Linked DNA regions of Ruficoccus amylovorans. The protein of the gene in region 1 interacts with the protein of each later gene in a pairwise test. Links are inferred from orthologs where the notes say so. Each region holds a gene or a part of one and is shown on either strand. Other genes may lie near its edges.

What was found.
Region 2: the proteins of H5P28_RS18370 (region 1) and H5P28_RS14890 interact in binary tests that used the Escherichia coli proteins (3 or more experiments, as listed by UniProt). The link is inferred for Ruficoccus amylovorans from one-to-one orthologs.

What each region holds. Positions count from the first base shown.
Region 1 is NZ_JACHVB010000063.1:100,708-115,904, reverse strand. The notes cover bases 3,964-6,936. They hold H5P28_RS18370 (sulfate/molybdate ABC transporter ATP-binding protein), read right to left. Parts: upstream 6,002-6,936; coding sequence 4,925-6,001; downstream 3,964-4,924. Other genes in these bases: cysT (sulfate ABC transporter permease subunit CysT), read right to left, coding at 6,931-6,936; cysW (sulfate ABC transporter permease subunit CysW), read right to left, coding at 5,998-6,849; H5P28_RS18375 (efflux transporter outer membrane subunit), read left to right, coding at 3,964-4,667. Also shown: H5P28_RS18380 (efflux RND transporter permease subunit), read left to right, coding at 1-3,188; more of H5P28_RS18375, read left to right, coding at 3,213-3,963; more of cysT, read right to left, coding at 6,937-7,833; H5P28_RS18355 (M14 family metallopeptidase), read right to left, coding at 7,873-8,820; H5P28_RS18350 (hypothetical protein), read right to left, coding at 8,873-9,601; H5P28_RS18345 (sulfate ABC transporter substrate-binding protein), read right to left, coding at 9,638-10,657; H5P28_RS18340 (YezD family protein), read right to left, coding at 10,772-10,957; H5P28_RS18335 (RrF2 family transcriptional regulator), read right to left, coding at 10,954-11,526; H5P28_RS18330 (methionine biosynthesis protein MetW), read right to left, coding at 11,647-12,285; H5P28_RS18325 (23S rRNA (pseudouridine(1915)-N(3))-methyltransferase RlmH), read right to left, coding at 12,411-12,851; homoserine O-acetyltransferase MetX, read right to left, coding at 12,856-14,034; H5P28_RS18315 (YebC/PmpR family DNA-binding transcriptional regulator), read right to left, coding at 14,197-14,937; membrane protein insertase YidC, read right to left, coding at 15,156-15,197. UniProt on the Escherichia coli protein: Part of the ABC transporter complex CysAWTP involved in sulfate/thiosulfate import. Responsible for energy coupling to the transport system.
Region 2 is NZ_JACHVB010000043.1:50,198-65,301, reverse strand. The notes cover bases 719-3,598. They hold H5P28_RS14890 (glutamate-5-semialdehyde dehydrogenase), read right to left. Parts: upstream 2,858-3,598; coding sequence 1,580-2,857; downstream 719-1,579. Other genes in these bases: H5P28_RS14885 (PfkB family carbohydrate kinase), read right to left, coding at 3,183-3,598; H5P28_RS14895 (hypothetical protein), read right to left, coding at 719-1,210. Outside these bases: pssA (CDP-diacylglycerol--serine O-phosphatidyltransferase), read left to right, coding at 1-118; H5P28_RS14900 (nuclear transport factor 2 family protein), read right to left, coding at 192-578; more of H5P28_RS14895, read right to left, coding at 578-718; more of H5P28_RS14885, read right to left, coding at 3,599-4,079; H5P28_RS14880 (adenosine kinase), read right to left, coding at 4,305-5,291; H5P28_RS14875 (DUF6941 family protein), read right to left, coding at 5,288-5,692; H5P28_RS14870 (DUF4019 domain-containing protein), read right to left, coding at 5,765-6,208; H5P28_RS14865 (SET domain-containing protein), read left to right, coding at 6,592-7,137; H5P28_RS14860 (hypothetical protein), read left to right, coding at 7,149-7,433; H5P28_RS14855 (hypothetical protein), read left to right, coding at 7,607-8,212; holA (DNA polymerase III subunit delta), read right to left, coding at 8,293-9,387; H5P28_RS14845 (DnaJ C-terminal domain-containing protein), read left to right, coding at 9,675-10,670; H5P28_RS14840 (hypothetical protein), read left to right, coding at 11,240-11,491; H5P28_RS14835 (hypothetical protein), read left to right, coding at 11,663-11,941; H5P28_RS14830 (peroxiredoxin), read right to left, coding at 12,068-12,574; H5P28_RS14825 (hypothetical protein), read right to left, coding at 12,744-12,935; and 2 more genes. UniProt on the Escherichia coli protein: Catalyzes the NADPH-dependent reduction of L-glutamate 5-phosphate into L-glutamate 5-semialdehyde and phosphate. The product spontaneously undergoes cyclization to form 1-pyrroline-5-carboxylate.

The DNA.
Region 1 (15,197 bases):
TGTTATCAAGATTCTTTCTAGTCCGTCCCGTTTTCGCCTGGGTCATCGCCATCATCCTCATGGTGGCCGGTCTGCTCGGCATTTACATCCTGCCGATTTCGCAGTACCCGCCGATCGCGCCACCCTCCATCGCGATCACCGCGTTTTATCCGGGGGCATCCGCCGAGACGGTGGAGAACAGCGTCACCCAGATCATCGAGCAGAAGATGACCGGCTTCGACCAGTTGCTGTACATGAGCGCGACGAGCGACTCCTCGGGCAGTTCGCGTATCGAGCTGACCTTCGCGCCCGGTGTCGATCCCGACATGGCCTGGTCTCAGGTGCAGAACAAGCTTCAGCTCGCCATGGCCAGCTTGCCCGAAGTGGTGCAGCGCCAGGGGGTCAAGGTCAGCAAGTCTACCCGGAACTACCTGATGATCGTCGGCCTGGTCTCGGAAGACGGGAGCATGGACGGCAACGACCTGCGTGACTACGCCCAGTCCAATCTCGAAAAAGTCCTTTCTCGTGTGCCCGGCGTCGGCGAAGTCGAAGTCTTCGGCACGCAGTACTCCATGCGTATCTGGGTGGACCCCGATCGGCTGACCGAATATCAGATGACGGTGCAGGATGTGATTAACGGTTTGCAGTCCTACAACGTCGAGATTTCGGCCGGGCAGTTCGGGGCCACTCCGTCCGTGGAGGGCCAGCGGCTCAATGCCGCCATCATCGTGCAGAGCCTGCTGAAGACGCCGGAGGAGTTCGCGCAGATCCCGCTGCGAATCAACCCGGACGGCTCCATCGTGCGAATCAGTGATGTGGCCCGGACCGAGCTTGGGGCGGAGTCCTACGATGTCGAGAACGAGTACAACGGCCTGCCCGCCGCCGCGCTGGCCGTCCGTCAGGCTGCCGGGGCGAACGCGCTGGAGACGGCCAATAACATTCGCACTCGTCTGGACGAGATGAGCCACTTTTTCCCTTCCGGGCTTCAGGTCGTGTATCCGTACGACACTACACCCTTTGTCGAGGTGGCCATTGAAGAAGTGGTCAAGACGCTCTTCGAGGCGATCATCCTCGTCTTCCTCGTCATGTACCTGTTCATGGGTAACATGCGCGCCACGCTCATCCCGACCATCGCCGTGCCGGTGGTTATCCTGGGGACGTTTGCCGTGCTCGGACTGTTCGGGTTCTCGATCAACATGCTGACCATGTTCGCCATGGTGCTGGCCATCGGCCTGCTGGTGGACGACGCCATCGTGGTGGTGGAAAACGTCGAGCGTATCATGACCGAGGAGGGCTTGCCGCCCTTCGAAGCCACCCGCAAGTCGATGGACGAAATCACCCCGGCTCTGATTGGTATCGGCCTGGTGCTCTCGGCGGTGTTCGGGCCGATGGCGTTCTTCGCCGGATCGACGGGGGTGATCTACCGGCAGTTCTCCGTCACGATCATCGCGGCCATGTTGCTGTCCGTGGTCGTCGCCCTTGTGCTGACCCCGGTGCTATGCGTTTCACTGCTCAAGCCGGTGGAAAAGGGACACGAAGCAGCGGAGTCCGGTTTCAAGTTGTTCCGTCCGTTCTTCGTCTGGTTCGACAAGATCTTTTTCCGCTCGCGTGACCTGTACCTGCGCGTGGTCGGACAGGCTCTGCGCAAGCAGTTGCGCTATGTCTTCGCCTTTATCCTGATCACGGTGGCGATGGGCTGGCTCTTTGTCCGCATGCCCACTGCCTACCTCCCGAATGAGGACCAGGGCGTGCTCATGGTGCAGGCCATGCTGCCGGGTAACTCCACGCTGGAGCAGACCCGTGAAATCATGCGCGAGGTCTCGCGCTACTTCACCGAGGACGAAGCCGACGCGGTCGAATCCTGTATGGCGATCTCCGGCCAGAGCTTTTCCGGTCGCGGGCAGAACTCCGGTCTGGCCTTTATCAAGCTGCGTGACTGGAAAGACCGCGACAAGCCCGGCCTCGATGTCAACAGCGTGGCCGCCCGTGCCACCGAGCACTTTGCGACCATCCGCAACGGCCTTGTCTTTGCCTTCCCGCCCCCGGCGGTACTTGAGTTGGGACACGCCAAGGGCTTTGACTTCCAGTTGCTCGACCGGGGCGGTCTCGGCCACGAAAAGCTGATGGAGGCCCGCAACCAGCTTCTGGGCATGGCCGCGCAGGACCCGACACTGATGAAGGTCCGTCCCAACGGCCTCGAAGACGTGCCCGAATACCGCATTGATGTGGACTGGGAAAAGGCCGGTTCGCTCGGCGTGCCCATCGACGCCATCCACAACACGATTTCGGCCAGCTTCGGCAGCGCCTATGTGAACGACTTCATCCAGGCCGGCCGCGTCAAGCGTGTCTATGTGCAGGCCGACGCACCCTTCCGCATGCAGCCTGAGGATCTGGAAAGACTCTACGTGCGCAACACGCAGGGCAAGATGGTGCCGTTCTCCTCCTTCGCGACGGGTTACTGGTCCTACGGTTCGCCCAAGCTGGAGCGCTACAACGCCTTCCCTTCGATCAACATCCTGGGCGAGCCCAGCCCCGGCAGCAGTTCGGGGGACGCGATGGCGAAGATGGAGAGCTTTGTCGATCAGTTGCCCGAGGGCATCGGCTTCGACTGGAACGGCCTGTCCTATCAGGAGCGGCAGGCCGGTTCGCAGACCGGGCCGTTGTACGCCTTCTCGATTCTGGTCATCTTCCTCTGCCTGGCCGCGCTCTATGAGAGCTGGACCATCCCGGTCTCCGTCCTGCTGGCGCTGCCGCTGGGGGTCATCGGGGGCGTGATCGCCTCGTCCCTTCGCGGTCTGCCCAACGACGTGTACTTCCAGATCGGTCTTCTGACCACGCTCGGACTGACCACAAAGAACGCCATCCTGATCGTGCAGTTTGCCAAGCAGCGGCTGGACGACGGTATGCGGGTCTTTGACGCCACGCTGGAGGCGGCCAAGCTGCGTCTGCGCCCGATCCTGATGACTTCGCTCGCTTTCGGCTTCGGTGTGCTGCCGCTGGCCATGGCCAGCGGGGCCGGAGCCGGAGCGCAGATGGCGATCGGCACGAGCGTCATCGGTGGGGTGGTGACCTCGACCTTCCTTGTCACAATTTTCGCGCCGCTGTTCTACGTGATCGTGGAACGCTTTGGTCGGCGCTTCAGCAAAAAGAAACGGGAACAGGCCGCCCGTAATCAGGAGTCTGCCAGTAAGCAGCAGCCCGCTTCCTAGAATGGCCTTCCAACGCTCAGTTCCATGAACAAGCACGTATATTTCCTGACCGCCGCGACCGCCGCACTCCTGACCGGGTGCAGCATGGCCCCGGACTACGAACGCCCGCCAGCGCCCATCCCGGCTGACTTCCCGGAGGGAGGGGCCTACCAGGCCGACGACGCCGTTTCCTCCGCTCCTGCGGCAGGGCACCTGCCCTGGGCGGAGTTCTACACCGACTCCAAGCTGCGCGAAGTCATCACCCTGTCGCTGGAAAACAACCGCGACCTGCGGGTGGCGACGCTCAACATCGAACGCATGCGCGCGCTCTACAACATCGAGCGCTCGGCGCTGCTGCCCACGGTCAACGCCGGAGCCAGTGCAGACCGTGCCCGCACTCCGGCGGACCTCTCCTACTCGAATACCTCTGTCACAGCTTCTCAATACAGCGCGGACTTCGGCTTCGCCTCGTGGGAGCTGGATTTGTTCGGGCGCATTCGCAGTATGTCCGATGCTGCCTTGCAGGAGTACTTCGCCACCGAGCAGGCCAGCCGTAGTGTGCAGACCATGCTGGTCTCGCAGGTTGCCACCGCGTACCTGACACTGGCCGCCGACCAGGCCCGGCTCGAACTGGCCAAGACCACGCTGAAGACACGGGAGGATGCGCTCGACCTCGTGACGCGCCGCTACGACCGTGGCCTGAGCCCGCTGCTTGATGTGCACCGGGCGCAGGCTCAGGTGGATGCCGCGCAGGTTTCGTTGGTGACGTTTGTTCAGTTGATCGCGGTGGATAAAAACGCGCTCAACCTGCTGGCCGGTACGACTGTGCCCGCCGATCTCCTGCCCGGCGACCTCGACTCGATCGAGCCGCCCGCGCCGATCTCCGCCGGGGTTTCCTCGCTCGTGCTGCTCAACCGCCCCGATATCATCGAAGCCGAGCACAAGCTCATGGCCGCCAACGCCAACATCGGCGCGGCCCGTGCCGCCTTTTTTCCGCGCATCTCATTGACCGCTGCCGCCGGTACCGCCAGCAGTGACCTTTCCGGTTTGTTCAAGTCTGGTCAGGGCATGTGGGCCTACGGCGCTCAGATCACGATGCCGATTTTCGATCCGCGCACCTGGGCCGCCGTCCGCGTGAGCGAGGCGGATAAGAAGATAGCCATCGCCCAGTACGAGCAGGTTATTCAGTCAAGCTTCCGCGAGGTAGCCGACGCGCTGGCCGTGCGGGGGACCATCCTCCAGCAGTTGGAGGCACAGCGGGAGTTCGTACAGTCCGAGTCGGAGGTCAACCGCCTCTCGAACGTGCGCTACGTGCGTGGACTCGACAGCTACCTGAGCGTGCTCGACTCCGAGCGTGAGCTCTATGCCGCCCAGCTTGAGCTGGTCTCGCTTGAATTGGTCCGCCTGAGCAACCAGGTAAAGCTCTACGCCGTGCTCGGTGGCGGTTGGCAGCCACTGGATGAGCCCGGCGGCGGCGAATCCGACGCCGTTGTGAACTGATCTGTAGTTATTCTTGAATACATAATTTCTGGCCGCGCAGGGAGCGGGGGTTCGTAAAGGCTGACCCACATACCGCGCTACGCCCGTAGCAACGGGCCCCCGTTCCCTGCGCGGCCAGAAACGTCCTTTTGGGGAGGAGAGTAAACTGACGGCATGGAAACATAGCCGAGGAACCGTCGGATGAGTTAGCCCACCTAACGACCTTGCAGCCCTTCCTGCTAAAACCCTTGTTTGTCAAGCCAGGTGCGGGAAGCTTGTCAGCCCTGGTTGAGTGAGTGGGCCAGCTCGTCGTTTTCGACCAGTTCCTGTCGACCTTCGGCCGTCTTGGCAAAGAGCCGGATGTGCCGGAAGCGGATGCCGACTTCCTGCCCTGCGCTCAGTTGAAGCTCGTCCAGCTCGGCGCGGGAAATTTCGGCCTCGATCAGCTCGCGGTTGGTCAGGCGCTCCAGGGTAAGGCGCCCGGCACTCCCGGCTGAGAAAATGTGCAGCACGCGTGCCGGAAGGGTGCCGTGCTCGCCCTGTGGGCGGATCTCGACATCATGCGGGCGTACGTAGAGCTGGTCATGAGGGCGGCTACCGTTAGCTGCCATCCCGGCTTCCAGCCGGTTGACGTTGCCCATGAACTCGATCACGAACGGCGACTCGGGCCGGTCGAAAACCGCCTGCGGCGGGCCGACCTGGGCGATACGCGCACGGTTCATGACGACGACCTCGTCGGCCAGTTCGAGGGCTTCCTCCTGGTCATGGGTGACAAAGACCGTGGTCAGTTTAATCGACTCATGGAAGTGTCGTAACCAGCGGCGCAGGTCCTTCCGGACCTTGGCGTCGAGCGCACCAAAGGGCTCGTCCAGCAGCAGGATGCGCGGCTCGATGGCGAGGGCGCGGGCCAGGGCGACACGTTGGCGCTGCCCGCCGGAAAGCTGCGAGGGCAGCCGCTTGCCCAGGCCGTCAAGCTGGACGAGGTGGAGCAGCTCATCGACCTTGGCGCGGATGGCCGTGCGGGTGGGGCGCTCGACGCGTTTTTTTACCGTCAGGCCGAAGGCGATGTTTTGCTCAACACTGAGGTGGCGGAAAAGAGCGTAGTGTTGGAAGACCATACCAACCTGGCGCTTTTGTACGGGCAGGCCACTGACATTCTCTCCGTGGAAGCGGATTTCGCCGCTGCCGGGGTCGGGGGTTTCGAGTCCGGCGAGAATGCGCAGGAGCGTGGTTTTGCCCGAGCCGGAGGGGCCGACGAGCGCGACGAGTTGGCCGCTTTCGACTTCGAGCGTCACGTCGTCGAGCGCTGCGGTCGGGCCGAAGTGCTTGGAAATGTTAGTGGCGAGGATGCTCATGAGTGCTGAAGTTTGTGGACGGGCGTATTGTCCGGCAGGCGCTCGCCAGTGCGGGCGCGGTCGGCCCGCTGGACACGCCATTCGATGAAGGACTTGGCGGCGAGCGTGACCAGCGCCAGCAGCGCCAGCAGCGAAGCCATGGCAAAGGCCGCCACGAAGTTGTACTCGTTATAGAGAATCTCTACGTAGAGAGGGACTGTGTTGGTCTCGCCCCGGATGTGGCCGGAGACGACGGAGACCGCGCCGAACTCTCCCATGGCCCGCGCGTTGCACAGAACCACACCGTAAAACAGCGGCCAGCGAATGTTCGGCAAGGTTACGCGTCGGAAGGTCTGCCAGCCGGAGGCGCCGAGGGTGAGCGCGGCCAACTCCTCGTCGTTGCCCTGCGCCTGCATAGCCGGGATCAACTCGCGGGCGACGAAGGGGAAGGTGACGAAGACCGTGGCCAGCACGATGCCCGGTACGGCGAAGATGATCTGAATGTTATGCTCCGCCAGCCACGGGCCGAGCCAGCCCTGCGCCCCGAACAGGAGTACGTAGATCAGGCCCGCAATGACGGGTGAGACCGCGAAGGGCAGGTCGATCAACGTAAGCAGGACGCTCTTGCCGGGGAAGTCATACTTGGCGATGGCCCACGATGCGCACAGGCCGAACAGCGTGTTAAACGGGATCGCGATGCCTGCAACCAACAGGGTTAGCTTGATCGCGTGCTGCGCGTCCTCGTCGGCGAAGCTGTCCATAAACGCTTCCAGCCCGCGCCGAAGCGCTTCGAAGAACACCGCAGCCAGCGGGAGTAGAAGCATCACGGCGAGAAAGAGCAGTGCTCCTCCGATCAAGAGTGCTCGCAGCGGCCAGGAGGGTTCGAGGCCGCCCTGTATCGATTTTTGGATACGCCCGAGCCTGGATTGTGTGGTGCCAGCCATAGTAGTTTAATGGTCGCCGAGCCGCTTGCGGCTCCAGCGGTGCAGGAGGTTTATGCCCAGGAGCAGGGCGAAGGAAATCGCGAGCATGACCACGGCGATGGCGGTGGCTCCGGGCGTGTCGTATTGTTCGAGTTTGGTCACGATGAGCAGCGGAGCGATTTCGGTGCGCAAGGGCATGTTGCCCGAGATGAAGACGACCGAACCGTACTCACCGATGCCACGCGCGAAGGCCAGGGCGAACCCGGTCAGCAGCGGCGGCAGCAGCAGCGGAAATATCACCCGGCGAAAAGTCGTGAAGCGCCCCGCCCCGAGCGTGCTGGAGGCTTCCTCCAGTTCGCGGTCAAGCTCCTCAATGACGGGCTGGAGTGTGCGCACGACGAAGGGCAAACCGATGAAGACAAGGGCGACAGCGATACCCAGCGGGGTGAAGGCGACCTTGATGCCGAGTTCTTCCAACCACAAACCCATCCACCCGTTGCGCGAGTAGATGGCCGTGAGTGAAATCCCCGCTACGGCAGTCGGGAGCGCGAAGGGAAGATCCACCAGAGCGTCAATCAACTTGTGCCCCGGGAAGCGGTAACGCGTGAGCACCCACGCCACAAGCAGTCCGAAGACCGCATTGACTGCTGCCGCCGCGAAGGCTACACCAAAGGTCAACCGGTACGAGGCCATGACGCGGGGGGAGAAGGCAGCCTCCGAAAACCCCGCCCAACTCATGCCCCCGGCCATGACAAAAGCGGCGGCCAGCGGCAGCAGCACGACGAGCGAGAGCGTCGTCACGGTGATACCCATGGTGAGCGCGAAGCCGGGCAAGACCCGGTGCGGTCGCGCCCAAGCGGAGAGCTTGCCTTCCCGCAGTTGCTTACGCCGCCTGCGGTCGAAGAAGAGCGAATTGATGACGAGGCTCATCGCTGTGTGCTTTCTGAAGGCGGTGTTGGCAAGGTTGCCTCAGGCCAACCGTTCGAGTATGGCATGGACGATGGTGGCGGCGGCTTTACCTTGAAGCTGACGGCTGGCGCGTCCGGGCAACTCAAGTAATATCTCGCCGGGTTGCTTCAATATGTTCGCCGGGAGCTTCGGGCTGCCGGGAAAGGCTTCGGACGGGTTAATGGGAGATTGGTGGAATCCGTCGAAAGTTAATCCGGGAGGCAGGGAAAAATCTAGTCGGGCGCTTTCTATCGCCTGTATCAGAAAATCATGACAAAATGCTTTTTCACTTGTGTATGCGTAAAGGCCGTGCGAGGCGACATCCGTAAAGAGTGTAATCAAGGTGTCGAATTGTTCGCGGACGAAATCTTCCTCAAGTGCGCGGGTTTCGGGCTCTTGTGAACCCTGGCCAAAGTCACCGGCCAGGTCGTGCCCGGCTGCATTGCCCCGGTGGCTGAAGAGCAGGCCCCACGGGTTGCTGGCTGGGTAGAGATGGAGCTCAAGTCCGGCGAAGCGGGTGGCATCGCGGAGGAAGTCAGTGTAAAGGCGTCCGCAGGCCAGGGGGCCGCCGGGTTCATTGCCGTGGAACCCCGTGACGAGGGCAATGCGCCGGTGCGGGGCGCCCTCTTTGGACGGGCCGCGGAGGACAGTTTTCTCCAGTGCGAAGGTGAGCCCGTCGGCCTCGACCGTGCCGATCCGGTGGCGGCTAAGGCCGGGGTGTGCGTCCTCGGCCCGCCCGAGCCGGGCGGTGAAGACGCCTTCCTGCATAGTGAAGGTCAGGTTCGGGCCTGCCGCGCCCAGCCTGCCGTCGTCACCGGTGGCGGGCTGGGCATCTGGCAGTGAGGATGATGAGTGCTGGCGGGAGGGGACTGTGGTCGTGCTCGCCGGACGCGGCTTCGTGAGAAGCGGTGCCAGCGGGTCGGCAAGAGACCGGACCTTGCGGTCGGATTTAAACAGCGTGAATGGCATGGCGTTGAAGTGTCTTTAAAAGGGGAATGTGAAAATGCTTTCGCGGGGCAGGTCAGTGCCGGCCCGACGCGCGGCTCTGCTCGGTCAGCGAAAGCTCGCGCCAGCGCCGGAAGAAGCACAGCAGGTACTGGCTGGCGAGGTGGGTGGCCTGGTTGGAGCTCCAGGTCTCCGGGAAGCCGAGGTACAGATGCCACGGGCTGCGGGCGTTGTACGGAAGTTGGGTGGGAGGGATTTCCTCACGCTCAATGCCGCCGAGTTCCGCGCTAAGACGGTTCATGTCGTCGGCGGCGGCGAGCGCGCCGCCGCGCCCGCTCCAGTCGCTGCGCATGCCGATGACGAGGCGTTTGCGCCGGGTGGAGGAGACTTCGATCACACCGTCGGGGCATTCCAGGTTAAGCCGAAGGACTGCCGGTTCATAGGCGGGAGCGAGTGACTCGGGGTCTTCCAGTCCGACCGGATTTATGATCGGCAGCGTGCGCAGCCACAGCCCGGCGGCGAAGCCCGGCTGGAGCAGCAGCCGCTCCATGAGCTGGAGGGTGACCTCGGCGCTGAGCCCGTCACCGGCCCTCCGCCCGGCCATGAGGCCGACGAACCGGGTCTCCACGTCGTTCTCCTGCGGGCCGAAAAAGGTGAAGGCCGGGATGCCGTATTTGACGCCGTCATGGGTAAAGGTCTGCGCGATACTCCCGATGAGGTGGCGGGAGATCTCGCAGTGCTCGACGGCTCCGAGCACAAGGCGGCGCATGGCCGCGCGGTGTTTGGGATCGAGGGTTCTGTTCATGGTAGGTGGCTTTAGTGTAGTTGAAAATGGATACGCTTATCGGATGTAGATCTGATCAAAGATACCGCCGTCGGCGAAGAAGCGCTTTTGCGCGGCCTGCCAGCCGCCGAAGGCCTCGTCCACGGTGACGAGCTTGACCTCGGGGAAGCGGGCCAGGTCGGAGGGGTCGGCGTACTGCGGCTCGCTGGGGCGGTAGAAGTGTTTGGCCGCGAGCTTCTGGCCGGTGGGCGAGTAGAGCTGCTCCAGGTAGGCAGTGGCCAGTTCGAGGTTGCCGTTCTTTTCGGCGTTGCCGTTGACGACGGTCACGGGCGGCTGGGCCAGGATGCTGACCGAGGGCACGACGATGTCGAAGTTGCCGGGACCGAGTTCCTCCAGGGCGAGGAAGGCCTCGTTTTCCCAGGCCAGCAGGACATCGCCGATGCCGCGCTGGACGAAGGTTGTGGTCGCTCCGCGCGCTCCGCTGTCGAGCACGGGCACGTGCCGGATGAGCTGGGTGGCAAATTTCCGAGCCTTGTCCTCGTCGCCGTCGTAGTGATCGAGCGCCCAGGCCCAGGCGGCGAGGAAGTTCCAGCGCGCGCCGCCGGAGGTCTTCGGGTTGGGGGTGATGACCTCGACGCCCTCGCGGGTGAGATCGCCCCAGTCCTTTATCTGCTTCGGGTTGCCCTTGCGGACGAGGAAGACGATAGTCGAGGTGTAGGGCGAGCTGGCGTTGGGCAGGCGGGTCTGCCAGTCGGCCGGGATCTTGCCCGTGCGCTCGGCGATGGCGTCGATGTCGTAGGCCAGCGCGAGGGTTACGACATCGGCGTTGAGCCCGTCGATGACGGAGCGAGCCTGCTTGCCCGCGCCGCCGTGAGACTGGCGGATGGTGACCTTTTCACCGGTCTTGTCCTGCCAGTACTTTTCAAAGTATTTGTTGTAGTCGCTGTAAAACTCACGCGTCGGGTCGTAGGACACGTTGAGGAGTTTTTTGGCGGCCAGGGCGGTGGCCGGGCTGAGGGCAAAGATGCTGGCCAGCATCAGGGCGAGTGCCCGCCTGAGCTGTTTGATGCGGTGCATGGTGGGTTCTTTCCTTTCGGGAACGAAACCTCCGGTTGACCGGTCAGCCGCGTGGATGCGTGGTGTGGTGAAAAGGGTGGCGTCCGCTTGTGCGGATGGCCTTGAGCTATAAATTTACCGGGATACCCGGCGGGTGTCGGCGGAGTCGTCGAAGCGCGTTTTTTCCGTGCATTCGACCTGGGTGACTTTGCCGTTGTGGACGACGATCTGGACGACTCCGAAGCGCAGGCTGGCGACTTTCTCGATCACGAGGTGCTGCCAGGACTGAGTGTCGGAGGGAGAGGTGGCGGTGCGGTTCATGGCTTGCCTCCGTGTTTGCTGGCCAGTTCGGCCATGAGGCCGTCGCGGGGATCGACCGGGTTGAAGTCTTCCGGCAGCTCCACGGCGGGGGCAGTGCCGTCGCCCGGTTCAAAGGGCAGCGCCACGCCGTCGCGGCGGAGTTTGCGCATGGTGACCTCGACGACATCGGCCAGGCTGTAGCGGTCGAGGATGTTGGCGATGGCATTGCGCACGTCGATCATGAGCATGCGCAGGCCACAGTGGGTTTCGTCCGGGCACGAGCATTTCTCGTACGCGGTGAGGCTGGCGCAGGCGATGGGGGCGAGCTTGCCGTCGATCAGGCGGACGATGTCGCCGATGCGGATCTCGTTCATGGGCAGTGCCAGGAAGTAACCGCCGAACTTGCCCCGCTTGGTCTCGATGTAGCCCGCGCCGCGCAGATGGAAGAGCACCTGTTCCAGGAACTTCAGCGGGAGCTTTTCGCTCTGCGCCAGTTCGGAGACAGACAGGTGCGTCTTTCCCATCTCGTGGGCAATGCCGAGCTTGATGAGAGAGCGCAGCGCGTATTCGCCTTTACGGGTTAAGTTCATCAGTGGTTATTTTTCTAATGTTTATAAAAATCGTATAGATTGCAAGTGCGATTTTGCACAACTGCCGAAAAAAGCCAGGGCGGAATTGCCGTCGGATAAGCTGATCGGGATGAGACGATCTCAGGAGAGCGGTGACTCGGCGGAAGGAACCTGCGGACGGGATATCTCGTACAACACATACCCGGCGAAGAGGCCGGGGAGGAATTTGCAGGGCGTGTGCCAATCGCCGCGCAGGTAGGCCCGGCGGGTGATGGTCAGCCCTTCGCGGGCGCAGAAGTCCTCGAAATCGCCGACCGCGATGGGGTTCAGGCGGCGGCTTTCGCCCCAACCCTCGGGGAAGACCTCGTTGATGATGCGGCGGCCGTGCCAGAGCAGGTGCAGACGGTTGCGCCAGTAGCCGTGGTTGGCGAAGCCGACCGCGAAGCGCTTGCCCACGCGCAGGGACGCGTGGATGATGTCCTGCGGGCGGCTCAGCTCTTGAATTGTGCGCGAGCACAGCACCCAGTCGAAGAACCCGTCCGGAAACTGCCGCAGGGCCTGCTCGATGTCGCCCTGATAGACGCTGACTCCGCGCTTGATGCAGCCGTTGACCTTGTCGATCTGGTTGTCGACGCCGACGCCCCAGGTGTGCTTGGTCTGGCGCAGGTATTCGAGGAAGATCCCCCGCCCGCAGCCAAGGTCGAGCACGCGCGCGCCTTCGCTGACCCAGTCGCCGAGGATCTGCAAATCGACTTCGCGCTTGATGGCCGAACGTTTCATTAAAGTTTGAGAGTTTGAGAGTTTGAAGGTTTGAGAGTGGGGGGCGAAGCGATAGGAGTTTAGCGGGCCGACGGTTGAAAACAACTTTCAAACTCTGAAACCTTCAAACTCTCAAACTTATATTTTTAATGGTGGTAGCCGGTGCCGGCGAGAATTGTGAAGGCGCGGTAAATCTGCTCCAGCAGGACAACGCGGGCCATTTCGTGGGTAAAAGTCATGGGGGAAAGCGAGAGGAGGGCATCGGCGCGGGCCTTGACCGCGTCGCTCAGTCCGTAGGCACCCCCGATGATAAAGGTGGCATCCTGCCCGCCGTCGCGAAGTTCCCCGAGGGTCTGGGCGAGGGCGGCGGAGGGGCGGCATTTGCCCTCTTCGGCCAGCGCGAAGACCTGCCCGTGGCCTTTTTCCAGCGCCTTGAGGATGCGCTCGCCCTCGCGCGTGGCGTCGGCGTCGCGAAGCTCGGTGATGTCGAGCGTCACGTAGGGGCGCAGGCGCTTGGCGTACTCTTCGGCTCGTTCCCGCCAGGAGGGTTCCTTGAGCTTGCCGACGACGAGGAGGTTGACGCGCATCGGCCTAGTGGCGGTGAGGGTGGTGGTGGCCCTCGTCGGCGGAAAGGAAGCCGCTGACCAGCTCGTATAGTTCGGGGGCCTTGATGAGAAAGGAGTCGTGCCCGAGGTCCATGTTGACTTCGGCGTAGCTGGCGTTTTTGCCGCAGCGGAGCATGGCGTGGACGATGTCGCGGTTCTGCTCGGGCGGGAAGAGCCAGTCCGAGGTAAACCCGACCACGAGCGCACGGGCCTGCATCTTTTGCAGCACATCCTCCAGCGGGCCGCCCTGGCCCAGATCGAAGCGGTCGAGCGCCTTGGTGAAGTACAGGTAGGTGTTCGCGTCGAAGCGGTTGACGAAGCTCTTGCCCTGATAGCGCAGGTAGCTCTCGACCTCGAACTCCACGTCGAAAAACCCGCCCGTGGCGGGGGCGGCCTCGCGGACGCGCTTGCGCTCGCGCCCGAACTTGCGCTCCAGTCCCTCGTCGGAAAGGTAGGTGATGTGGGCCATCATGCGGGCGACGGCCAGGCCGACATTCGGGCCCTTGCCCGGCTCGTAGTCGCCCTCGTGCCAGCCGGGGTCCTGCACGATGGCGCTGCGGCCCACCTCGTTGAACGCGATGGACTGCGCCCGCTGGCGCGAAGTGGTGGCCATGGCGATGACGGAGTTGACCCGCTCGGGGTACTCGATGGCCCACTGGAGAGCCTGCATGCCGCCCATGGAGCCGCCGATGACGCAGTGGAGCTTCTCGATGCCGAGATGGTCGAGCAGGCGGCGCTGGGCGCGCACCATGTCGCGAATGCTGACTTGGGGGAAGGAGAGGCCGTAGCGTTTGCCCGTCTCGGGGTTGAGCGAGGAGGGGCCGGTCGAGCCTTGGCAGCCGCCGAGGCAGTTGCTGCCCACGACGAAGTACTTGCTGGTGTCGATGGGCTTGCCGGGGCCGATCATGTTGTTCCACCAGCCGGGCTTGGGGTCCTGGAGGGAGTAAACCCCGGCGCAGTGGTGGTCGCCGCTGAGGGCGTGAAAGATGAAAATAGCGTTGTCGCGGGCGGCGTTGAGCTTGCCGTAGGTCTCGTAGCGCAGGGTAAAGCCCGGGAGCTGCCCGCCCTCCTCGAAGGTGAACGGCTCCTGGCACACAAAGTCGTGGTGGTCAACCAGCCCGACTTCGCCCTCGTCAAGCGCGGGCGCTGCTTCGGCATCATTCATGGAGAGCTAGTTAACCACGGATTACGCGGATGGCACGGATATTTTTACTCGGGCGGCGGATACAGCGGGGGCGGAGGGCTTCCCAGCCCGGCGAACAAAGTCCCATCCCACCGGAGCGGTAATGCCTGTGCGACGGCGGGAGGGGGGCGATGCCCTCTGGCCTCAACCCAGCAGAGACTCGTCGATATCGAAGTTGCTGTGGACGGCTTTGACGTCTTCGAGGTCTTCGAGCATGTCCACCAGTCGCAGGATCTGTTTGGCGATGTCCTTGTCGGTGACGGTGACCTCGTTATTGGGCAGGTAGGCGATTTCGGAGGATTCGCAGGCGATGCCCTTTTCCTCCAGTGCCTTGGAAATGGTGTGGTACTCGCCGATCTCACAGGTGACTTCGAAGTGGTCGCCGGCGTTTTCGACATCCTCGGCCCCGGCCTCAAGGACGACTTCCATCAGGGTGTCCTCGTCGGTGGCATCGCCCGCGATGATGAACTGCCCTTTTTTCTGGAAATTGAAGGCGAGCGCCCCGGCCCCGGCGAGGTTGCCGTTGCACTTGGTGAAGGTGCTGCGGACTTCGGAGGCGCTGCGGTTTTTGTTGTCGGTGGTGACTTCGACGATGATGCCGACTCCGCCCGGGGCGTAGCCTTCGTAAACGAGTTCCTCGTAGCTGATGCCGGGCAGTTCGCCGGTGCCCTTTTTGATGGCCTTGTCGATGTTGTCGGCGGGCATGTTGGCCGCCTTGGCCTTGAGCATGCAGGTGCGCAGCCGGGGGTTGAAGTTCGGGTCACCACCGCCTTCGCGGGCGGCGATGGTCAGTTCCTTGGAAAGGACGCTGAAAATTTTGCCGCGCTTGGCGTCAACCGCCGCTTTAGCGCGCTTGATGGTGGCCCATTTGCTGTGTCCGGACATGCGAAAATCTCAATGAAGGGGTTTGCGCGTCGTCAAGTGTGAACAACGCGGGTAAAAGGAGATTTTTGGGCCTCCGGGTCCCATGTCGATAGAAAAACGGGCCGGTTTGGCTCCAAAGCGCCCGCTGGGGGCATTTTTTGCCGCATGGGGCGATAAAAAAAGCCGGGGAGCGTCTGGCACTCCCCGGCTGTGGTGTTAAAGGCTGATTGGGCGCTCGCTTAGCGTTTTTTCTTTTTCTGCTGGGGCAGGCCCTTGCCGGT
Region 2 (15,104 bases), on another replicon or contig:
TTCCTTCGCGATCGTATTCCTGCTCTACATCTTCTGGGGCCTGTTCAAGAGCATGCAGCATCGTCGCCGGGACCGCAAAAACAGAGGAGCCGACGAACCCGAAGCGCCCGCAGCCTGAGCGCGTCAGCAGGCACTCGGGGCATTTCTCCAAAGGCATCCCGTCCGGATGCGCAGCATCCAGCGACCTGAGCTCAGGCGCAGCCGTACCAGTTGCGGAAAACGCTGATTTTGCCATCCGGGTCGAAGGCCAGGTGCAGCGCGTTGGCCATGTCGAAGGTCGAGCCGTCGCGGTTCTTACCGGCTACCCGCACGACACAGGCAATACTGCGGCCGGGCAGGTCCACAATGCGGTCGGTGTAGCGGGCCTCGAAGCTTTCCACCAATTCGAAGAAACGCCGGTACTCCTCCTCAATCGCCGCGGGGGTGGAGGCGGCCTTGGAATTCCAGGCGCTGGCGCCGTCGCCCAGCCCGTGAACCCGGTAGCTGTGCCCGGCGGCGAAACACGCGGCTACGGCGGCAGCATCTCGGGCGTTGACCGCGCGCCCGTATGTTTCCAACAGGGATTCGGGGCCCTCCATTAACCGCGCAGCAAGTCAAGCTCCTCGGCCAGGTCGCAGCAGCGCACCGCCATGTGTTCGAGCACGAGCCGCTTGCTCTCGTCGTAGGGTAGCCCGAACTCCAGATAGGTCAGGGTCCCGTCGCTGAGTTCGAGAAAGCCGTTGCCCTCGACCCATTCGGTTTCAAAAACCCGCTGGCGCTCGCGGCCGAAGAAGCTGGCCACTTTCTCCGGATCGTTGGAGCGGATGGAAAACTCCCGGTCAAAATCGGGATCGCCTGTCGGGGTGTACTTGAGCCGCCCGACCTGACCGAGCTTGGCCAGCGCTTTCTGCCGGGCAACGGTGAAGCGCAGTTTCGACGGAGCACGGGTCGCCACCCGGATGGCGATATCCGTCTGGCGTGTGTTGTCCAGCCCGTAGCCCTTGGGAAAGATCGAGATCTCACGCCCCCGGAAGCGGCCGTAGAGCGTCGGGTTACGCCGGTAGAGCCCCAGCATGGAGGCGGGCGGAACCGTCAACTCCAGCCCGAGCGTCTCGCCAAGCTGGCGCATCTGCACCTCCATTTTACGGAAATTGCGCAGGTGGGTCATAACGGCGGCCACGCACACGATGACGAACGCGCCCCCGACAACGGCTAGGAGAATCCATTCCATTTCCCACACTGTGAGCGCCCGGCCCGGCCTTGCCAAGCGTCTTTGACCTCGCTGGCATTATAAAATGCGGCCACTTGGCACACGCAGAAAGAATGAACCCCACGAGAACTTGCAACTCAGGCCACACCGCCCGTTTTTTGATATTCAAAAAGAGTTTAACAGGAAGGGCGGAAAGTAAGGAAGGATATGCCCCCGCCCTTATACAGTTTCTCCACAGAAATGGGATCTACCGACCAACCGCCTTGATCAAGCAAGGGATTAAACAGGAAGCACGAAACGCACGCCAAGGAAAACAGGTGGTATCCCTTTCCTTACTTTCCGCCCTTCCTGTTTGATATCTTTGAGCATCAAAACGCGTGAGAAACGGCTTTACTTGATCTGGCCGGTACCGTGGACCTGGTACTTGTAAGTGCACAGCTCACGCAGGCCCATCGGGCCGCGAGCGTGCAGGCGGTCGGTGGAAATGCCGATCTCCGCGCCCAGGCCAAACTCATTACCGTCGGTGAAACGGGTCGAAGCGTTGTGGTAAACCGTGGAGGCGTCCACCCCGGCCAGGAACAGCCGGGCGGCCTCCGCGTCGGCGGTGATGATCGACTCGGAATGCCCGCTGCCGTACTGGTTGATGTCCGTAATAGCTTCCTCGACCGAGTCCACCACCTTGATCGCGATGATCGCGTCCAGGTATTCGGTACGGTAGTCGTCCTCAGTCGCGGGCACGGTCGGGATGCCCGCGGGCTCCAGAATCGCCGCCGCCCTGTCGTCCACCCGCAGTTCCACGTCCTTCTCCCTCAGGGCGCGGGCGATGGCGGGCAACAGTTCAGGCGCGCAAGCCCGATGGATGAAAAGATTTTCCGCCGCGTTGCACACGCTCACGCGCTGGGTCTTGGCGTTGACGGTGACGGCGACGGCCATCGCCGGATCGGCGGCCTTGTCCACATAGACCGAGCAAATGCCATCGAAGTGCTTGATGACGGGGATGCGGCTGTTCTCCGTGATAAAGCGGATCAGCCCCTCGCCGCCACGGGGGATGATGCAGTGGACGTACTGGCTGAGTTTGAGCAGCTCGTTGAGCGCATAGCGGTCCGTCGTGGGGATGATCTGCACGGCGTGCTCGGGCAGCCCGGACTTTTGCAGGGCCTGGCGGATGAGCTCGGCCAACGCCAGGTTCGAATGGATGGCCTCCTTGCCTCCGCGCAGGATGCAGGCGTTGCCGCTCTTGAGGCAGAGCACGGCGCAGTCAACCGTCACATTCGGGCGCGACTCGTAAATAATTCCGATTACGCCGATGGGCACACGCACCTTGCGGATGTCGAGGCCGTTCGGGCGCACGGTGCGCTCCAGCTCCTCACCCACCGGATCGGGCAGCGCGGCCACCTCGCGCACACCGGCGGCCATCGCCTTGATGCGCTCGGGGGTAAAGGTCAGCCGTTCGATCATCGGCTTGGCCAACTCCAGCGAACGCGCGGTCGAAAGGTCACGGGCGTTCTCGTTCAGGAGCAGGGCCGCGTTTTCCTCGATCAGATCGGCAAGGATGTTGAGGGCGCGGTTTTTCTGCTCCGTGCTGAGCACAGCCGTCTGCAAGGCGGCCGCGCGGGCCTGCCGGGCGATGCCTTCAACCAGTTCGTGGATGCTGTCCGTCTCCTTCATGGGTATGCCTCGATAAAAACCGCCACCCTACCGCTCACTTCCCCAAAACGCAAGCCGGACATGGCCCTTCCCGAGCGGCGCCGGGATCCTGCATTTGGGGACAAGCGTTCGGGGAAATCGCATGGCTACCGCGTACAGAGGCTGGGATTTAACAGGAAGGCCGGAAAGAACGACAAGCTCATTCGGAGATGTTGCCTTCCTCACTTCCCGTCCTTCCTGTTAACAATAGCAACAAGGACAGGATACTTTCCGATTTTACCATTTCAGGTTTCAAATGGTATAATCCGCGGCATCCGGGAAATCCGTGGTTAAAAAAGCGAAAACGTCAGCCTCCGGCTCGTTCCCTCTCCAACCCGGCGATCAGCGCCCGTGCGGAAAAGCCCTGCACGGTGATCGCGGCAATGCGCGCCCCGGCCTCCATAGCGACGCGGAGGGCGGCGGCGTCACGTTTCTCGGCAACGGCCAGCGTCGCCATGAGCGCCCCGGCGAAGCTGTCCCCGGCCCCGGTGGGATCGACCGGATTTTCCACCAACTGCGCGGGCACATGCCAATCCTCCCGCTGCGCAAAGCCCAGCGAGCCGCGCGAACCGAGCTTGACCACGGCAAACTCCGGCCCGAGCGCCAGCAGGGCGCGACCAGCACGGTGCGGGTCCGGCTCGCCGGTAAGGAGGGTGGCTTCCTCGTCGTTGAGCAGGAGCAGGCGGGTCCGGCGGATCATTTGCAAAAGCTCGTTCCGGCGCTCGCGGATCCAGAAGTCAATGGTGTCGAGCGCGACAAACGGTTCGCCCGCCATCTGATCGAGCACGCGCCGCTGGAAGTCGGGCCGCATGTTGGCCAGCAGCAGAAACGGGCAGCGCCGCTCGGCTTCGCTCAGGCGCGGGCGGTAGGACTCTTCCACGTTCGGGTGCAGTTCCAGGGTTTTGCGCTTGTCCGGGTCCGCGTGATAAAGGCATTTCCAGGCAAAGGTCTTCTCGTCCGCGAGCACGACCATCCCGGCAGTATCCACCCCAAGTGATTCCAGACGGTCGCGCTCGGCCAGCGGAAAATCACCGCCCACCACGCCGAGGAGGCGCGGCTTCAGGAAAAACGCCGCCGCCAGCGAGGCGAACCAGGCCGAGCCGCCGATCTCGTGGCGCACCTCACCGTCGGGCATGACAAGCGTGTCGAGACCGAGCCCGCCCGTCACGAGCAGGGAGGAAGTGGTTGAGTGCGGGTTGTCCATAGAGCCGGAGATGCCGATACCCTAAATACCCGCCCCTGCCCCGTCAACGCCGACGCAGAGTCCGGCTGGACCAGCTATCAGGGGTAGCGGCCTTTATGGGCTCCGTAGGGGCAGCGCCCCTCAATGTCCTGTGCGGTCACGCACCGGGGTTTGGGGGCGCAGAACCCCCAAATTTAATGCAAGAACTTCGGTAAGGGTACACCAGGCTCGCTCAGGCCACGTGGCTCAGGCTTCGAGCAGCTTGCGAACGCCGGGCCAGCGGTCGTGCGGGATAGCCGCACCCATGACCTGGACGATTTCCGCGCCCATGACCGAGCCGTAGTGGCCGCAGGTCGCCAGTGGACGCCCGCGCAGCCAGCCGTAAAGGAAGCCCGCCGCCCACAGGTCGCCCGCGCCAGTCGTATCGACCGACTGGTTGACCAGCACCGGAGCGATTTTCTCCAGGGTCTTACCCTGCTGAATGAGCGAACCGGCCTTGCCAAGCTTGACCACGGCGACTTCGCACATCCCGGCCAGTTCGGCCACCATCTTTTCGTAGTCGGTCGAGTCGAACAACGCGCCCGCCTCGCCTTCGTTGGCAAAAACCACGTCCACGTACTCGCTCAGGATGTCGGGCAGGATGTCCTTGGTCGCCCCGACCACCTCGAAGGAGGCCAGGTCGATGCTGACCGTGCACCCGGCGGCCTTGGCCGAGTTGAGCACCTTGAACATCAGTTCGCGGTTAAAAAGGATGTAGCCCTCGATGTGGGCGTGCCGACAGCCGCGGAAGTCCTCCACGCTCACCTCATCCGGGGAGAGGGTCATGGCCGCGCCCAGGTCCGTGCGCATGGTGCGCTCGGAGTCGGGCGTCACGAGGGACAGGCAGCGGCCATTGGGCACCGCGCCCACCTTGAAGCGCGAGCCATCGCCGCCGAGTTCTACGAAGCGGTCCTTGTAAAACTCGCCGCCGGCGTCGTTGCCGATCTTGCCGAGGAAGGTCGTGGGCAGGCCCAGCCGGGCCACAGCCACGGCGGTATTTCCGGCGGAGCCGCCGGGGGCTTCGGTCATGGGAGACTCGACCTGGGCCATCAATTCGCCCATCGTGGTGGCGTCCACCAGTTCCATACCGCCCTTTTCTCCGGGGATGGAGGCGACGAAGGTCTCTTCGACCTGGGCAAGACTATCAACAATCGGCGAGCCAACGCCGATCAGTTCAAACTGTTTTTCACTCATAATGTCGGGGGATTGCCAAGGGCAATGACTCCAAAGGACGTCACAAGGATGGGCTCGTCGTCAACCTCAATCGCCGCCGTGTAGTCACCGGGTTGGTCGAAATGGACATTCTGGAGCTGGTTGATAATGTGGATGCGGTGCAGCGGGCTCTTCGATTCGAAGGGTCGCGACACGGACATGAGCGGCTGCATGCCGGGCAGGCCCAGTGAGAGATTCAGCGTATGCTCACCCACGCTGACATCGGTCAGGCTGATGAACCAGACCATCTGCGGATGCACGACCGGAAAGTCCCGCGCCCGCAGGCTTGAGAAAATGCCCATCAGGTAGTGCTTGCCGGTGGACGGCTCGACGTGCACGCCGTCGCAAGTGGCAAAAATCAGCAGTTGAGGCTTCGATTGCATGGCGGGCGACCCTGACAGTCCCGCCCCCGAACCGCAACGCATTATCCCCGCCGGTTAAAAAGAAACGAGACGTCACTTGATATAGTAACCGCAGACCTGCCAGGCCGTCCCCTCGGCGTTGAGCATCGGGGTGACGGTCTCCAGCGCGGTGTCCTCGCGCCCGGCGAACTTCGTCTCGAACTGCACGACGACGTATTCCCCCGGCGGAGCATCCGGCAGCGCGTCGGTGTAAAAGAGTGCCTTGAGCTTGCGGCTCTCGACCTTGCCCAGCGGGGTCCGCACCTTTGCCAACAGCTCGACCCACTGCTCCTTCGGGATCGCGGTGCGGAAGACCGGCGCGGTCGCTTCCCAGCTCTCGGCGTACTTGCCGCCGTCCACCAGCGCCAGCCAGGTGTCAACCGCCTCGCGCCCGGCGATCTCGCGGTCCGGCAACGCCCAGGCCGGAGCGGCCAGCGAGAGCAGGAGGACGAGCGCGGCACACAGGCGCACGGCAGCGGGCGGCAGGACGGACTTCATCCCCCAAAGCCTGCCCCCTCTCCCACCCGCTGTCGAGCGTATTGCTGACGGCGGGAAATGCCCTCCCCCGACCCGGAAACCGGTCCGCACCCCCGCCGGAAAATTTGCAGAAAACCTGCATTGAAATCTCGACATTTCGTCTAAATAAGGACACATATTTTCTCCGTCGATATAACCGTCGCGAGCGGTCCGTTACCGGACCCGCGGCAACCTTACTCAACGCAACACAACCACCTTCAATTCTTGGCTTGAACGCCCGGTTTTTGTTCCTGTGGTCAAACCCGTTGTGGAGACAGGGACAGTGGAGCAAAATATCGGCTGCGGACGGAGTCAACTCCGTCGGGATTGCGTGATCGGCCAGTCGATTCCCTCACTGATCCATCATGCCTAGAAACGTACTCTCTCTCAAACCCGCCGCCAGTGTCCTCGAACGCTACGCGCAAGTCCGGCCCAGCCCCATCCACGGTTGCGGCCTTTTCGCCCGGACGTTTATTCCCGCCGGGTCCGTCTGGTGGAAGGCCACCCTCGACAACGTGCTCCTGCTCAGCCGCGCCCATCTGGAGACGGTGGCCGACTCGCGCACGAACAAAACCATCAACGGCATCCTCAACGCCGCCCGCGTGTACGGCTACTACTCGGCCCGGCTGGACAGCATCATCGTCTGCCTCGACAACGCCCGCTACGTCAACCACTCCAACGAGCCTAACTCCGGCGCTCCAGCTGACGGCGACCCGCTGTGCTCCGTCGCCCTGCGCGATATCTTCGAAGGCGAGGAGATCCTGGAAAACTACGGTCACTACGACCCGTGCCCGTGGAGCGATCTGACCTGCTCGCCCGAAGTCAGCGAGCCGCGCCCGCGCCGCCGCACGCTCCCGCGCGCTCTGGTCAAAAACGTGGTCATCCCCGCCCCCAGTTTCCAAGCCAATTAACCAAGTCCCTTATGCTGTGTGCAAAACCGGCGCGGCCCGTTCCGCGCCGGTTTTTTTGTGCGCCCCAACCCGGCTCCAAGCGCACGATCCACGCAACAGCTCCCGACGGCACGCCTCTCGTAATCGAGGCCACCGGCGAGCCCGTCACGCCTCAAAGCGGGATCCGTTCAGAGTTCACGCTCCAGCGCGACCAAGCACACTCCTTTGGTGGACTGACCTCCACCCACACCAGCACCGACAAGGACGGCAACGAAACCACCAGCCAAAGCCAGCGTATATTCTGGTTTCTGTGGTAAGGTTTCTCATCGCGTATCCGTTTTTGGATACAGCAGGACCAACCTCTCGTTCCTTTCCTTCACAGGCTGCCCCAAGCCTCCGGCTTCACACTGCCCTCCGCCTTGCAAAAAAGGTTCGTCCCCCGGCGGCGGAACGGCCACAGTGGCGTTTCGTACTTTTCATCTGCCCGCCCATGCCCCGCCTGAGTTTACGCCCGCTTGCCACCTTTTTGTTTATCGTCGCCGCCTGCCAGCTACGGGCCGACGACACCCCGCTGCCGCCCGAGACATTCCCGGCGAACGACGCCATCATCGAGGAGCTTGTCCAGAACGCGCCCCGGCCTTACCTTGACCGGCTCGACCTCAGAAACGTCCGCCCCAAGCTGCGCGAACTCCTCCAGGCCAACCCGATCCTGAGCGACCCGCTGCTCTCCCGCTACAAGAACGCCGAGAACATCCTCATCGGCTTCGACGCGATCATCGCGGGCAAGCCCGTCCGGCTCTCCACCCTCATCGGTCCCGGCTGCGAGACCAGCCTTTCGACCTTTGAGGACTACGTGCTCAGCGTGACCGCGATCAAGCTCATTCCCCAGCCCTCCCAAGGCGGAAACCTGCTGCGCCTGGAGGCCGAAATCCAGCTCGTGGACCTGCGCGACGGCGGCACCCGCGACAGCCGCCTCGTGGTCAACGCCGTGCTCCGGCGGGGCGTACCCCTGGATCTTGTGCGCACGCTGGGCACCGAAGGCTCGGACTGGCTCACCCTCGACGGCAACCAGTATATCCCCTGGATCCTCTGGTAACATCTCCCCGACCGGGGGTAGGAGCCTTTCTGGCTCCGTAGGGGCGCAGCCCCTCAATCGGATCAAACGCCGCGCGTTTGCTAGGAGAGGCAGCGGATGGCGAGGTCGCGCATGACGGCCTCCTGGTCGGTGGGACGGCGGATGAGATCCTCGAAGGCGTGCATGAACTCAAGCTGGAAGTCGATCAGGCGCTTGAGCGTCAGCTCGCGGGCGGAGGGGGCGATTTTGTTGCCCAGGTACCAGAGGTTCTGCGTAAAAACGTTGAAGGAGGACTTGTCGTCGAAGCCGCCGAAGTGCTTCGCATAGGTGCGGGCGGCGCGGTCGAACTCGGGCTTGGCGAAGCCGCGCGGGCTCAGCCGCAGCTCGCCCCCGTCCATCATCACCCGCAGTTGGATCATGAGCCGGTTGCGGTTCTGCATGGAGGCGATCAGCGGGCGGGCCTCGGAGTTGGTGAAAAAGTGCCGCCGGAGCGCGTCGAGGGTCCAGCGCAGGTTGAGTGAGAAAAACGCCTCCGCCGCCTCGAAAAAATCCCCTTCGCCGAAGGCCGGGACCAGTTCAGCCACCAGCCCCTCCACGATCTCGCCGCCGGAGCCGACGTAGGTGGCGAGCTTGCGCGTCTCCTCCAGAATCAGCCGGGTGTTGCCCTGGACCTTGGCCACGAGGGCGGCGGCGGCACGCATGCCCATCTGCGCCTGAAGCTGCTCGGCCTCGGCGCGGGCCAGCCCGATGAGGGAATCCTCGTCGTTGGCCCCCTTAAGGTCGCGGAAATCGGCGGCCTTCTGGAACCACTTGAACTCCTTGCGGCGGCGGTCCACCGGAAAGGCGGTCACGATCACCTCGACCGCGGCCGGGTCAAGGGTTTCGAGCACGGCTTGCAGGTCTTCGACCAGCTTTTTCGTGCCCTCGGCGCGGCCCGTGACCGAATCGGCCAGGAAATTCACGTCCTTGAGCCAGACCACCTTCTTGTCCCCGAACATGGAGAGCGTCTGCACCGAGTCGCGAAAGCGGTTCACCACCTCCTCGACCTCGCTCATGTTCTGGGCGGCGGCCTCGACCGTTTCCTTGGAAAAATCGTCGGCCAACTCGCGGGTTTTTTCGGCAAAAAGCGCCCGCCCCTCCTGGGCGACGAGGAAATCGTCGTCTCCGCAAATGAAGGTGAAAGCCGGTCCATACATGCGTCCGACTATGCCAAGGCCGGGCCGCCGGGCGCAACTTCAATTTCCGGGTTACCGCCCGACAGGAAGCAGGCGATGCGTCAGTTGCCCTCCGGCTACTCGCCCCAGACCCCGCATAGAGTCTCAAGTGTCCGGAATGCTGGAGCAGCATCCCCCTTAGCCACGCCATCAAACGCTGATGGACAGTCCCAAATGAAGTCGGAGGAAGATTTCTGATTTTTCCGGATTTCTGCCTTCTCTACCCCCTTGATTCTGCAGGAAAATTGTTTCAATGTAGGCGAGTGTCAGTGAGATACCGAGACTACTACGAAGTACTGGGCGTGAGCCGCGAGGCCAGCCAGGATGAGATCAAGAAGGCTTTCCGCAAGCTGGCCCGGGAATACCACCCCGACCACGCCAAGGACGCTGACAAGGCGAGCGCCGAGGCCAAGTTCAAGGAGATCAACGAAGCCTACGAAGTTCTCAGCGACCCGGAAAAGCGCGAGAAATACGACGCCCTCGGTAGCAACTGGCAGGCCGGAGCGAACTTCACCCCGCCTCCGAGCTGGGGCGGTCCCGGCGGCGTGCGCTTCAATACCAGCGGGGGCGGCGGCCGCGATTTCCACTTCGGCGGGACGGGCTTCAGCGACTTTTTCGAGCACATTTTCGGCTCCCAGGGCGGCCGCGGAGGCGGCTTCGAGTATCAGGATTTCGGCGGTGGAGACGGCTACGAGGGTTTCGGCACGGGCGTGCCGCGCGCGCGCCGGGGCGCGGACCTCACAGCCGACCTGCTCGTCTCCCTCGAAGAGGCCAACAACGGCTCGACCCGCGAGATCAGTCTCAAGCGCCCCGAGGCCAGCGGCGGCACCCGGGTGGAAACCCTCCGCGTGCGTGTCCCCGCCGGGGTACGCGAGGGCCAGCAGATCCGCCTCGCGGGTAAAGGCCAGGCAGGCCGTAACGGCGGACCCGCCGGCGACCTCCTGCTCACGGTCAAGCTGGAGCGACACCCGGATTTCCAGGTCGAGGGGGCCGACCTGGAGTACGAACTCGAAGTCATGCCCTGGGACGCCGCCCTTGGCCGCAAGTTCACCGTCCCTACGCTGAAGGAGCGCGTCTCGGTCACCGTTCCCGCTGGTTCTCCTTCGGGCCGTCGCCTGCGGCTGAAAGGGCTTGGGATGAAAAAAGCGGATGGCACCCGGGGCGACCTCTACGTCGTCATCATGGTCAGCGTTCCGCCCGCCAAGACCGATACGCAGAAAGAACGCTGGGAGCAACTGCGCCAGGCTTATACCGATTCCAAATAGATTTGAGGGTTATGGGCCCTTATGCGAGCGGGTATTTTTATCAAAAAACACCCGCTGGGGCTCTCGCAAAAACCTTTTGAAACGGAACGTCGTTCCTTTGCAACAGCGGCAACCTTCAAGCCCGGGGAGAATCGGTATTACCCGGTACGGTTGCTGTCTTTACCCGCCTGCCATCTATGGCTTTTGAGCTTTAAACAGGCGAGAAAGGGTGCGTTTCAGCGTGTTTGGTTTTTCCGGACGCTCCAGGCATCCAGATAAAATGAAGGCGGAGCGCCTACCCCTAAACGCTCCGCCATTTGTTTTCTACTTTATCTCGTTGCTTGTTACCCCATCTCCCGTAGGAGAAGTCGTAAAAGTTTATGTTGCCAATAGAACCATTATTTTGGGCCAAGTCAATATTTTCTTTTTATTTTTTTAAAATTGTTCGGTGTATCAAGCAAATGTAAAAATGCGATAATAATACACAATCTGGTTAATTTTTCAAAAAAACAGTTTAAATTTCTGCCTAAACCGATACTTAGTGTCGAGTTGAATTTCAGTGTATGCTTTAAACGATAGATTCACAGGGTATGCTTGAGGGATTGTTTTGGATTTTCATTGCTGTGCTGATCGGGGTTCCCGCCTCGCTCGGTTGCTATCTGGTATTGGCCAACTCCGATAAGCTCACGGTCAAGTACCAGAATTATCAATTAGCACGCACCATGCAGCCGCTGAAGGATGAAGACTTCAGCAACATGCCCCGCATTATCTGGCTCCTGAAAGCCGTTGGCGTCCTGCTTTTAGTGTTCAGCGCAGGCGTCGTTTATTACGTAACCACGTGATCTGCTGAATCACTTTGTTCGCTGTGCCCATCATAATCGGGCAGACCGCAAGGCCTGCAAATCCCCCCGGTCCGGAAAAGCCCCTATTTAGCGATACCTCCGTACAGAATTGGCTTCCAAGAGGCCTTCGGAATTACATAATCAGGGTGTTTTCCTTAACACTCAGCACACATGATCGCACGGGTTCTGACACTTTTACCTTATCTGGTTCTGCCTGCCTTGGTTTTAATTCCAGCTATTATCGGGGCGCACCTGCTGCTGAGCAACGGTGACATCCTGGTCGAGCGCTACCAGCGCCTGGTCTATAATCTGACTCAGGAGCAGCCTGAGGAAGAGGGAGATCATCAGGCTATCATCCGCTACAGCCGTTTGATCGGGATATTCGCCCTGGTCTTCAGCCTCTGCATGGCAGCACTGAGCTACTACTATTTTTTCGGACGCACCGCATGAAGTTGTGTCAGTTTCCGGCTTAAGAGTTGGCCGGAGCAAGCGTTCGTCTCCCGGTACACTGCCAAAATGACAGTCGGGACGGTAAACCGATAATGAGAGGGCGATCCGCTCCGCTCCTTCGCGAATTTACTCTCCAAGCGCCTTGAGGGCTGCCAGGGCATCCTGTGCCTGCTGCTTGGTCGAGGCTTTGTAATCCAGCCAGACGATTTTGCCGTCCCGGATCAGGTAAGCCTGACGCGAGGCAAAACCGAGCTTGTGCGGCACGCCGAAGGCGTCGGCAAGCTTACCGTCAGGGTCGGCGATGAGGATAAAAGGCAGCTTGTACTTTTCGGCAAAAGCTTTCTGGGAGCCGACCGAGTCCATGCTCACTCCGATGACTGTCACCCCGGCATCAGTCAACTCGGTGTAAGCGTCGCGGAGACTACAGGCCTGAGCAGTGCAGCCGGGCGTGTCCGCTTTCGGGTAAAAATACACCAGCGTCGTGCCGTCGGCGTAAATTTTGGCCAGATCGACCTCGTTACCGTTTTGGTCAACCGCCGTCACCACCGGGGCCGGATCGCCCACTTTGAGGGGTTCGGCCTGCGCCACGCTCAGTCCAAGGACACCAGCCAGAATCAAAAGCGGATTTTTCATAACTCACGTAGTGTATTTGCTTCCCGGCGGTGTGCAAGCGCTCCCACGTTCTTTTCTGCGGACGCGAAGACAAACGATCTTTCTTTGGAGCATGTCTTCAAATTACGGAGTGAGTCGGCCCGGGGCAAAACAGCCCGCAGCCGTTGGCCGACAACGCTAGCCAGTAACATCAACGCCTGAAAAGTCGCCGAAAAAGGTTTTCTTCCCGGCTGTTGCGGCTCCGTGCGGCCTCGGCCAGCAAGCCCTTGCCCCCGACGCTCTCCGGTTCGGCGGAGCGGGGCGGGATGGCGGTCCGGGTCTCGCACGACACGTTGTTGAGCATGGAGAGGTCGGGCTTACGACGGGGTGTGGCACGTATCATCCTCCCATATCAGGGCATAAGCATATTTTTCTCAATCCATAGTTTACACAAATAATCCTTATGCCGTCAGCCGCCGAATCCCGTAGCTTCCTCCGCCTAACCCTGTACCCGTAGTCAGGATAACTCCCGGTCGGCCGCCGCTGACAACTTAACGCCCCAGAGACGGTTTGGAGAGCCAGTTTCATGTGCATCACGCACCCGGTCGTACTGGGATGTCAAGACTCGTCCCCTTCGCGGCCTGACAGACGACAATCTCAAAAAACCGATGGGTCTTAAAGCCTTTTACTGGAAAACTTTACAGATTTTTTACACACTCGGGATTTCCGTCATTATTAGTATTATTCCGGGCCTTTCTAGGTTGACAGGAGTAGTTTCATTCCTAGGGTCTGGGCCTCAAACATACTTATAGGCACTATGAATAAAGCTACTGCATCCGTCCTGTTTTTCGTCGCCAGCTTCGGGTCCGCCCTGGCGGAAACCCAGACCTGGCGTTTCACCGGCGCGCTAAACTATGTTTCCAGCAGCCTGGGAAGCTACTTTTCTGTCGGAGATTCGCTCAATATCAGCATGGATGTCGATACGAGCGTAGCCGTGTACAACCCGGCCCGCCTCCAATATGACCAAAGCGGCGGTCAATACCGCGATGCCATCAGTAACGGTTCCGTAACCGTTGACGGCTGGTACGACGCCCAGTTCGAAAGCGACACCAACCTCAGCGGCGAGATCGTTGTCACCAATAGCAACACAGACGCCTTCTCCGGCTACGATCAGGTGACCATGAGTTTTAACCACGGTATCTCACCAGATTCCGTGACTGCGCCGGATGTCGGAGCATATGAGGTTTCCAGCATCGAGTTCAACTTCACTCAGGATGTCGCCCCCTTTGACATGGTTCTCGGCAACGATGCCACCTACCCGGACGCCAATATCGCTTTTCCCGTTTTGGGCGAAAGCTTCTTCCCGAATGAGTCAACCAACACTCCGTACCACTTCATCATCCGCTTCGCCGGCAATGGCACAGACTATATCCGCGGCAGCCTGACTGCCGTCCCCGAACCCTCCGACGGCATCTGGCTGATGGCCGTGGCCGGGATGGGCGCACTGGCCTGGCGTCGCCTGCGCAGCGAGCGCAAGGCCGCCTGAGTTTTTACCCAGCATCTGTTTCTACCGCAAACGAAGGGGAGCCGAAAGGTTCCCCTTTTGCGTGGGCGCGGGGGACGGCTCACGGCGCAGAAAAGCGTGCAGTGCGACGGCCAGTTTCGGGCCGATGCCCTCGACTTGTTGCAGGTCGTCCACCCCGGCCTTACGCAGGCGCTCCAGCGAACCGAAGTGCTCCAGCAGGGCCTTGCGGCGGACCGGGCCAAGCCCCTCGAACTCGTCCAGCACGGTCTCGCGGATGCGCCGGGAGCGCAGTTGGGCGTTGTAGCCGTTGGCCAGGCGGTGGGCCTCGTCACGCAGCCGCTGGAGCAGCCGCAGGCCCGTGTCGTGATGAGGCAGGTTGAGCGGGTCCCGCCCGTCGGAAAAGATGACTGTCTCCTCCTTTTTCGCCAGGCCGATGAGCGGCGGCATCTCCAACCCGTGAAAGAGGAAAGCCTTCATCGCGGCATGAACCTGCCCCTGCCCTCCGTCGATCACCACGAGATCAGGCATCGGACGGCCCTCGTTTTTCAGGCGCAAGTAGCGGCGGCCGACGACTTCCTCCATGGCGCGGAAATCGTCGTTGCCGACGAAACTCTTGATCTGGTAACGGCGGTTCTGGGCGCGGTCGGGACGGCCTTCGGCGAAGTACGCCATCGAGGCGACCACGAAGGAGCCGGAAATGTGCGAGATGTCAAAGCACTCCATGTGGCGCGGGAGCGTGGGCAGGGCGAGCGACTTTTGCAGTGAGACCATCGCCTCCTGCGGCGCGTTCGGCAGTGGCAGCGTCGTCCGGGTAAAGCGCCGGGCCGGTTCCAGCGTCGCCTCCATCGCCTTGACCTGGTCGCGCAGTTCCGCGGCTTTTTCGTATTCGCGGGCTTCGGCGGCGGCGGCCATTTTTTCGCGCAGACGGGCCAGCCATTCGCGGGATTTGCCCTCTAAAAAGGCGCAAGCCTCGTCCACAAAGACCCGGTACTGCTCCGGCGTGACCGGCTCGGTGGCGTGGTAGATCTCCGAGCGGGCATCGTCATA